One region of the Vibrio celticus genome, then DNA from elsewhere that is predicted to be linked to it. Evidence: predicted binding sites of a transcription regulator. Region 1 holds the regulator's gene; the other holds the start of a gene.

Region 1 (5,139 bases):
TTGATGCCTAACACCACGATGGTTACGACCAACACAATACCCAATATCATTTTCTTACTCATTGATACTTCCTCTAAATTTTCAATGCATACCGATAGTATAGATAGACAGGCAAAGCATAGATTAACTTTCATCAGATATAAAAAAAGCCGCAGTAAATGAACTGACCCCCAATAGTTGGACACCAATTATTGGGGGTCTTTTTATGTCCAAATATAGCCGAGAGCTAAAATGTATCATTGCTAAGCAATACTTAGATGGCACGTCATCTCTCTACTTAGCAAAACAATATTCAATTTCTTCAAGGCAGATACGGTATTGGGCTCAAGTCTTTGCCATCCATGGTACTGATTCATTTTTACCAACTAAGCATGCCGCGACTGCTCAAACAAAACGAAAAGCATTGAATTTAATGTGGACGAATGAATGGTCTCTCACGCACACTAGCGCAGTATTAAACCTCTCATCCCTGGGATACTCTCTGTCTGGCTCAAACGATTTAATGAGCTCGGTATCAAGGGGCTCAAAATGCGCCAGAAAGGAAGACCCTCAATGAAACAGCAACCTCAACGAACCACTAAGCCTGATAATGAAATGACACTTGAGGAGCTAAAAGAGGAGTTAGTCTACTTACGAACCGAGAATGCTGTTTTAAAAAGTTGGAAGAGTTGGAGCAGGAAAAACCGTCGAACAAAGAAAAAGCGGTCATAGCTCTAACTCTTAAAGGCAAGTACCCGTTGAAGCACTTACTGCAGACTCTACAGCTGGCAAAAAGTGTCTTTTATTATCAGGCTCAAACGAGCAAGCGCCCAAATAGCTACGAACGTGAGCTGCGGTTGATAAAGTCAATTTATCATGAACATAAGGGCCGATACGGTTATCGTCGTATTCATTTAGAACTAAAAAATCAGGGGGTCGCGCTTAATCACAAAACGGTTCAAAGGCTTATGGCTCAGCTCAACCTTAAATCGACGGTCAGGATTAAAAAGTACCGTTCATACCGAGGAGAGTCTGGAACAGCTGCTCCCAACGTGCTTGAAAGAGATTTTAGTGCGACTCAACCCGATGAAAAGTGGGTAACTGATGTCACGGAGTTCAAAGTCAAAGAGCAGAAAGTATACTTGTCTCCAGTTGTCGACTTGTTTACTCAGGAAGTGGTAGCTTATAGAGTGGCCAAAAATGCCTGCTTGCCGCTTGTCACGGATATGCTGACGGAGGCTATATCAACGCTTAAACCCAACTCAAAGCCAATTATACACAGCGATCAAGGTTGGCAATATCGCCATCGACAGTATCAGAAAAAGGTAGCGGAGAGTGGGTTAACGCAAAGCATGTCGAGAAAAGGTAACTGCTTGGATAATGCTGTTGCTGAAAACTTTTTTGCTTTACTCAAAACCGAGATGTATCACAACCAAAGCTTTGAAGATGCAGATGCTCTGATAGAGCAAATTAAAGAATACATCGAGTACTACAATACCAAACGTATAAAAGTGAAACTAAAAGGCCTGACTCCGATAGAATATCGAACTCAGGCCTTGAAAGCCGCTTAACAGAAATGTCCAACTTTATGGGGTCACTTCAAAATGCGGCTTAGTTATGTATATAGATTGCACTGACAAAGTTAATTGACGCGATTGATAAGCTCTTCACGACGCTGCTGAGGTATAACAGACCAATGTGTTCCATTGATCGCGCCTTCTAGCGCCCAAAGTAGTTCAATACTGACAGAAGACGCATGCGATTCTTTGATGGCGTTAAATGCGTTTACAGAGCCAGATTCATATAAACGTTCTACAGAATCGATCCCTGCCTTTTTCAACATACGCTCGGTAGCGAGTCGAAGATTAGGCAGATCCTTGAGTCGGGTCGGCTTGGCAGAAGACTGCTCAGCTTTTTCTTCTTTAGCAAAACCTAGAGACGTGGTTGCAAGCTGCAAGATTTTCTCTTGATCTTGCCAGAGGCCTTCAGGTAAAGCGAAATATTTAGTAACGACAGGGAAACCACGTTTTTTGTAGACGTATGGTTGAAACCCTTGTTGTTCGAATTGTTTCGTTGTGCCTTTGTCTGCGCGTATGTGCAACTGGTCATTTACAACCAGAGCAAACATAGTGTCATCAGCAAAAAGACCGAAGCCACCAAACATTGAGCGTGATTTTATTTTTCCTAGGGACTCAAATAACTTCATCGAGTCCTTTAGTATCGGTTTATCCATGTTATTTATCTCGGTGTATTTGAACTACGCCACCAAATAAGCAGGTCCGAGAGATTAGCAAAATGTTGCAATTAAATTGTCAATAAGCCGTAAATTACTAAATTATTAGTAGTTACTGCATTTTGCCATCGGTAACCCCGCTACCATACCAACGAGTGGTTTAGGCCGGAAGCTTTGCGTCTCACTCTTTCGAGTGGTTTGCCCTGTGCGTGACTGATTGAATAGAATAAAGTTTTTGTTGAATGAAGCTCACAGTTGATATTTCAAAATGTGACATTGCTTCAATTAATGATCTTTCATTTATGCATAAGGGTTCATTATGGTTGCTGATAAAAAAAGCGCACCTAAAGGTGCGCTTGATGAAATTAAACTCGAATTATCAATTAATTTAACGTCTTAACTGTACTTCGTTCAACAATTTCAGGGTGCATTTCGAAGACGCGTTTTTCGTGGTCTTTGTCTTTGATGCGCTCCAATAGAATTTCGAATGCATTCTTACCAACACGACGTTTTGGTTGGTGAACTGTCGTTAACGGCGGAGAGAAGTATTCAGCGAGTTCGATGTTGTCGTAACCGATCACTGAGATATCTTCAGGAATGCGGATGCCTTTTTCTTGCAGTCGGCTCATTAAGCCGAGTGCCATTGTGTCGTTAAAGCAGAATACTGCCGTTGGACGATCTTCCATCTCAACGATTTGTTCTGCAGCAAGAACAGCCGTATCACACTCAAAGTTGCCTTCGATGATCATATTTTCATCAGCAGAAATCTTTGCTTCGTTGAGTGCGCGCTTGTAACCGGCAATACGTTCAACACATGCTGCTTTGTCTAAGTGGCCACTTAAACATGCAATCTTAGAGTGACCGCGTTCAATAAGGTATTTGGTCGCTAGGTAGCCACCTTCTTCTGAGTTATCGATGATCTTATCAGCCTGAGAGCTCTCTGGACCCCAGTCCATGATAACTTTAGGGATGTCAGCGTGACGGTCTAACATCTCTCTTAGTTCTTCAGTTAGGTCAGAACACATAACTAAGATGCCATCTACACGTTTCTCTGCAAGCATTCGAATGTAGTCACGTTGCTTCTCATAGATGCCGCCCGTATTACACAGGATCAAAGTGTAACCTTGACGGTAGCAGTAGCTTTCAACACCATCGATAACTTCAGAGAAGAATAGGTTAGTTGATTGAGTCACTAGCATGCCAATAGTGCGTGTTGTATTACATTTCAAGCTACGAGCAACAGCACTTGGTGCATAGTTCAGTTCATCTACGGCTTTGTTTACTTTTTCTTGAGTTGCTTCTGCAACAAAGCGAGTTTTATTAATTACGTGAGAAACGGTTGTTGTTGATACGCCGGCTAAGCGAGCGACATCTTTTATAGTGGCCATGGTTTTATCCTATTAGAAGCTACTTTCCCAAAGTACGGAATAAAGTAGCCGTTAAGCTACCTAACTAAGAGCTTAAATTTGTAGGGCTCTTTGGGTACTAAAGTGCTAAAAAACAAAAAACCGCTATTGAGCGGCTTGTCTTAACACCGAAATGCTCTGAACTTTAATAAGCATAGCATTTCGTGAATGTTTCATATTTTATCGTTTGCGGTCACAATTTTAGACTGACTAGAAATTACTCGCAATAAAATTCACCCAGAAATCCGGGTGAATTGTCACATTCTGCTGAATTTATTTACCTAGTCATCCAATAAGCTATTCACCGGCTAAATATTGAGTGTCTAATTGACAGAATGCGAGTAGCAAAGATGAGACGGAGGCGTAGAAACCGAATTCATCAACGTCATGACATTTCACGTTGAACTTTGGTACCCAAGTCAGCAATTGTTGTTCGATAAACTGCTGTTGAACGGCAAATGAATTCTCTAGCTCTTCTTCAATATCCGTTTCGTTTGAACGAATGATTAAGTTACCAAGGAAATCGAGTTCAATAGCAATGTGGTCTGCTGGCTCTTTTAGATCTTGGTTCACGACTAAGTTGTGTTTAGCCATGATCTCTTCCATATCTTTTGCTGGCTTATCATTCAAGAGGCCAGTTTCGCCGATATACATTGAAGCGTAAGGAAGAGCGCCGTGTTTATCTGTCTTTAAGAATAGGTCGCAAAAGTCTGCAGACAGTTCTAGCTGAGCATCTTCACGTGTTTGTAGGCGGTTCAGCGCATCCACTAACTTATCAATCGCTGGCTTTAGTGTCTCATTTTCGCCTAAACCAGTTAGGAAAGAACGAATTTCAACAGAGTGGTAGTGATCGAGTTCTTCTTGAGTGAGCTCTTTGGCAAATAAGCTTGATAGCCACCAGTATATTTCTGCTCTTTGCTCGTTGAACGCTTTCGTATCTTTCATTTGTTAGATCCTGACTTAGTCTTGTGATGTTGCTTATATGCATCTTGAAGTCACTTGGGCATAAGCACACCAAGGCTGAATAACAAGGCTATTTGCAAAACGCAAAGTTACTCGTTAGTAGTAATGCCTATATTGAATTGCGATGGACGATAAATAGCAAGGTTTAAGATTGTCTTGTATCAAAAAAAATCCATGTTTCTGGCTTTTATCTTCTGTACCACTAGAATTGTTACTAGTTATGAATAGAATAGTCACTGAAACTATTAAATAAGAAAAGTGGTGTAGATGAGCTATCACGTATTAGTCGTAGAAGATGATGTGGTAACCCGCAGTAAACTGGTTGGATACTTCCAGAACGAGGGTTACACAGTGAGCGAAGCAGAAAGCGGCGCTCAAATGAGAAACGTGTTAGAAGAAAACAACGTTGACCTCATTATGCTGGACATCAACTTACCAGGCGAAGATGGATTGATGCTAACTCGCGAATTACGCAGTCAATCAGACATTGGAATTATTTTAGTTACTGGACGCACGGATAGCATCGACAAGATCGTTGGCCTTGAAATGGGCGCTGAC
Region 2 (5,139 bases), 1.6 Mb from region 1:
TCTAAACAAGCGCCACATATCGGTTTGCAAGCTATCTAGACCCGCGCTGACAATCACAACCGGTTGTGGTTTATCTGTCTTGGTCAGATGCAAGTTCGCTTTGATCTTCTTGTTTTGGTATGGAATATCAATCTGCTTGACGATCAACTTAGTGTGCTTGATCGCTTCAGAATAGGCTGCGTTGGCCAACACTTGAGCCTGAGCTGCCAAGTTGTCGTTCTTGAGATGTGGGTAACCCGCAATACTGAAGCACAGCGATGCTGAAAACAGCTCTTCAGCCATCTCTTCACCGTTCTTCTCATTAGAACGATTTTGATGCTGCATACCTAGCTTGGTCCATTCGTATGCCCAGTTACCACTTCGGTAACCCATGACCGTATCAAGCCACTCGTCGATTGTACGAGAGTTATCTGATGACGCGATGCGAGCCAATACCGCTTCTTGCTCTATTGGATTAACGCCTTGCCATACCCACTGAAGACGTCTTAGGTTTCGGTACCATGATGAGTTTTGCTGTTCACGCTTCTCATCCAATAACGCTTCAGAGCTTGGCATGTATTGTGTCAACATTGAGGTCTCTTTCGCCTGTTTGTGCTTTACAAACAAAGTTTCCGAAAGGTTCGAGCTCGTTTCTTCTGGTTCAGACATTGGGATACTTAATAAGAAATGGTTGTCACTAATAATATAAAAAAAAATGACCCTATAAAGGGTCATTTCTCAAAAAACTAAGTTTACGCTTATTTTGACTTGCGATTTACTGGCTCAACGTAGCTTAGGCTAGTATCCCAAGGTTGCTCAATCCATGTGTCTTGAGCGATATCAACAATGTACTCGTCTAGCAAATCAGCGCCAGATGGCTTTGCACATACAGCGATCAGTTTCGCTTTAGGGTACATTTCGCGAAGCTTACGTGCAGTGTCACCACTATCAACCAAGTCTTCAACGATTAGGAAGCCTTCGCCATCACCTTCAGGTGCTTTAACTACTGTCATATCACGTTGGTGATCGTGGTCGTAGCTAGAAATACAAATCGTATCTACGTGACGAATACCTAGCTCACGAGCCAAGATTGCACCAGGAACCAAACCACCACGGCTTACAGCCCAGATGCCTTTCCACTGCTCTGCTGGCATTTGCTTTTCAGCAAGTTGACGGCAGTAAGTCTGCATGTTGTCCCAAGTGATAACGAATTTGTTGCTCATAGTATAAAACCTAATAATTTTGTCATGTTATTAGAGGCTATTTCAAACATAGCCTCTTCAGCGATTAAGCAGAAATCTAGACGATTAAGCGAAAATGTATTTAAGAATAAAGATAGCCGACATTACCCACACAGCAGGTGAAACGTCGCGACCTTTACCACTTAGCAGCTTAATTGCAGCGTAAGCGATGAAACCTAGTGAGATACCCTCAGCGATAGAGTACGTCAGCGGCATAAGCAGACATGTTACCACGACTGGTGCTGCTTCCGTAAGATCACGCCAATCAATGCCAACTAAGCCAGACATCATCAGAATTGCTACATAGAAAAGTGCACCTGATGTTGCGTAAGCCGGAATCATACCTGCAAGTGGCGAGAAGAAAAGAGCCAGTAGGAATAAGATACCAACAACAACAGCAGTTAGACCGGTACGACCGCCTTCAGCAACACCCGCAACACTCTCAACATAAGAAGTAGTATTTGATGTACCTAGCAGTGCACCAATAGATGTTGCTGTAGAGTCAGCAAGCAGTGCTTTGTTCAAGCGAGGTAGTTTGCCGTCTTCTTTGATTAGGTTTGCTTTCGTTGCAACACCAACCAGAGTACCCGCTGTATCGAACAAATCGACGAACAAGAATGCGAATACCACTGAAATCATACCGATTTCAAATACAGCAGAGAAATCAAGCTGCATGAATGTAGGAGCAAGGCTTGGTGGTGTAGACATGATGCCGCCGTATTGAACGTCACCAATAACAATGCCAAGAGCTGTGATAGCTAGAATCGCAATCATTACTGCCCCTTTCACGCCACGGTGAACAAGAGCAATCGTTAGGAAGAAACCAAGTGAGCCTAGGATAGGAGCAATCGCGGTAATGTCGCCCAGTGAAACTTTAGTTGCTGGGTTAGAAACAACGATGCCTGCATTGCTAAGCGCAATAAACGCTAGGAAAAGACCGATACCTGCAGAGATACCAACACGCAGAGACATAGGGATCGAGTTGATAATCCATTCACGGATCTTAAAGATGCTTAAGAAGATGAAGATTACGCCTGATACGAAAACCGCTGCCAGAGCAACTTGCCACGTATAACCCATACCCATTACAACAGCGTAGGTAAAGAATGCGTTCAAACCCATGCCTGGAGCTTGAGCAATTGGGTAGTTAGCAACAAAGCCCATGATGAAACAGCCAATAGCAGCCGCTAAACAGGTTGCTACAAATACAGCGCCATGGTCCATACCAGCATCAGCTAGAATCATTGGGTTTACAAAAATGATGTAAGCCATTGTTAGGAAGGTTGTTAGACCTGCGATGATTTCAGTGCGCACATTGGTGCCATTTTCACTGAGTTTGAATAGCTTTTCGAACATTATCGAATCCTATAAGGGTAAAAGTAAACGGTTGCGTAATCGATTGGCTGTGGATTATAAAGTTATCAAATAACAAATTCCAGATAGAATTAAGGCTCTAATCGATATTTATCAGAATGCCGTATGAAACAAAGCGATTAAAAATACAAACATTATCGGCAAATAGTGTTTAAAAACAAATAATTAACAACAATGCATTCAGTGAAATTAGTTGGTTGTTTTTTCTACCATCGGTTATTTTCATTGAGAATCTAGCCAGTAAATTCTGAATTCAAACCCACAATAGTTATGTATTTTTCAACAGGATCAGTAATAAGGCGCAAATTGATATTTCGGCGTTTAAAAAACAACCACGCAGAATAGCAAGGAAAGTGACAAGCGAAAGCGGTTTGGAAAAGTAGCAGGCAAAAAAAACGCCACTCAAAACTGAGTGGCGGTAGAATCTGTCAACCAAAAGGGCTGTAAAAGAATTCCAATATATAGGGGTGAACAAAACTGTTCGAGTTACATGCTTACGGTATTAGTAACCAAAGCTTGTAGGGTATGCAAAGTTGCTAGTGTAAACAGAGCTGTTAATCCAGAACATTGCAGATGGTAAACCTTTCATAACTATCACCTTAATAAATCAATAAAAAACGAATTTGATTTCTCGGTTCCTTGGAGGCGATAAAACGGACTCATCCTTTGAGCATTTACTCTTCATCTCAGAAGTTGGTTATTAATATACCCTAAAGAAAAAAGATTACAAGTATTTTTTGCTATACGTCACACTTTTGGCTATTTATGGTCATTTTGCAAACTTATTTTTGTAATAAAATTACAGAACAGGATTGAACAAACGTTTGCTTGCGCCATTTATAAGCATCAAGGCGCTTAACCATGATCAGATGGACAAGATCGCATTCAAAATTTGAGCTATTTGAGGTTTAGAACCGCTACTCGTCAAAACGCTCAAGTGGTATGCTGTTGCCATCAAAACAGACCCATATTTTAGATTTTTGTTCTAGGTTTTTGCCCATACAAAACCTAAATATATGGTTATTAAATAAAAAAGGAGTCATCCGTGTCTGAATTCCATTCTGAGATCAGTAAATTATCCCCTGCCCCTATCTGGCAGTTCTTCGATAAGATTTGCTCAATCCCACACCCTTCTAAGCATGAAGAAGAGCTTGCTCAATACATTATTGCTTGGGCAACAGAGCAAGGCCTAGATGTACGTCGTGACCCAACGGGTAACGTATTCATCAAAAAGCCAGCAACGGCGGGTATGGAAAACAAAAAAGGTGTAGTGCTACAAGCTCACATCGATATGGTTCCACAAAAGAACGAAGACACAGTTCATGACTTTGCTAAAGATCCAATTCAACCATACATTGATGGAGAGTGGGTTACAGCTAAAGGCACAACGCTTGGCGCTGATAACGGCATGGGCATGGCTTCTTGCCTAGCGGTTCTTGCTTCAAACGAAATCCAGCACGGCCCTATCGAAGTTCTACTAACAGTAGATGAAGAAGCAGGCATGACTGGTGCTTTCGGTCTTGAAGCGGGTTGGTTAGAAGGCGATATCCTTCTTAACACCGATTCAGAGCAAGAAGGCGAAGTGTACATGGGTTGTGCTGGCGGTATCGACGGCGCAATGACATTTGAAATTGCTCGTAACGCGATTCCAGCTGACTTCGTAACACGTAAGCTAACGCTAAAAGGCCTAAAAGGCGGTCACTCTGGTTGTGACATCCACACAGGTCGTGCAAACGCAAACAAACTGCTTGCTCGCTTCCTAGCGGGTCACGCAAAAGAGCTAGACCTTCGCATCGTCGAATTCAAAGGTGGTAGCCTTCGTAACGCGATCCCTCGTGAAGGTTTCGTAACGGTTGCTGTTCCTGCGGCAAACCAAGAAAAACTGGCTTCACTATACAACTACTACACTGAGCTGCTTTCAACAGAGCTAGGTAAAGTAGAAGACAGCATCGTGACTTTCAATGAAGAAGCTTCTGTAGAAATGAGCGCACTTGCGTCAGCAGACCAAGCTCGCTTTATCGCGGCACTTAACGCATGTCCAAACGGCGTGATTCGTATGAGTGACGAGATTGAAGGTGTTGTGGAAACGTCTCTAAACGTAGGTGTTATCACAACAGAAGAGAACTCAATCACAGTGCTTTGCCTGATCCGTTCTCTTATCGATTCAGGTCGCTCACAAGTAGAAAGCATGCTTCACTCTGTTGCTGAACTAGCAGGCGCTAACATCGCGTTCTCTGGTGCTTACCCAGGTTGGAAACCAGACGCAGATTCAGAAATCATGCATATCTTCCGCGACATGTACGAAGGTATCTACGGTCACAAGCCAAACATCATGGTTATCCATGCTGGTCTTGAGTGTGGTCTATTCAAAGAACCTTACCCGAACATGGATATGGTTTCTTTCGGCCCAACCATCAAGTTCCCGCACTCTCCTGATGAGAAAGTGAAGATCGACACCGTTGAGCTATTCTGGAACCAAATGGTTGCATTGCTTGAAGCGATCCCAGAAAAAGCATAATTCGATTAGCGTTAGCGCTTTTCAGTA

Evidence for each region. Region 1 encodes PurR, which represses purine synthesis genes. Its sites were predicted from a motif close to TNANGNAAACGTTTNCNTNA; they were not measured.
Region 2: a site for PurR is predicted at 2,596-2,615, ahead of OCV19_RS03410 (NCS2 family permease). Genes of this name have one in related genera too.

Annotation. Positions count from the first base shown of each region.
Region 1 covers NZ_AP025463.1:2,315,410-2,320,548, reverse strand. Annotated here, with positions in the region: gene OCV19_RS10445 (TVP38/TMEM64 family protein) at 1-62, opposite strand, end outside; gene OCV19_RS10440 (transposase) at 206-556, shown strand; gene OCV19_RS10435 (IS3 family transposase) at 669-1,550, shown strand; gene OCV19_RS10430 (TfoX/Sxy family DNA transformation protein) at 1,622-2,212, opposite strand; cyclic di-GMP riboswitch class I at 2,340-2,425, opposite strand; gene purR (HTH-type transcriptional repressor PurR) at 2,596-3,600, opposite strand; gene torD (molecular chaperone TorD) at 3,916-4,563, opposite strand; gene torR (two-component system response regulator TorR) at 4,849-5,139, shown strand, end outside.
Region 2 covers NZ_AP025463.1:712,341-717,479, reverse strand. Annotated here, with positions in the region: gene frsA (esterase FrsA) at 1-648, opposite strand, end outside; gene gpt (xanthine phosphoribosyltransferase) at 738-1,202, opposite strand; gene OCV19_RS03410 (NCS2 family permease) at 1,287-2,576, opposite strand; gene OCV19_RS03405 (aminoacyl-histidine dipeptidase) at 3,640-5,112, shown strand.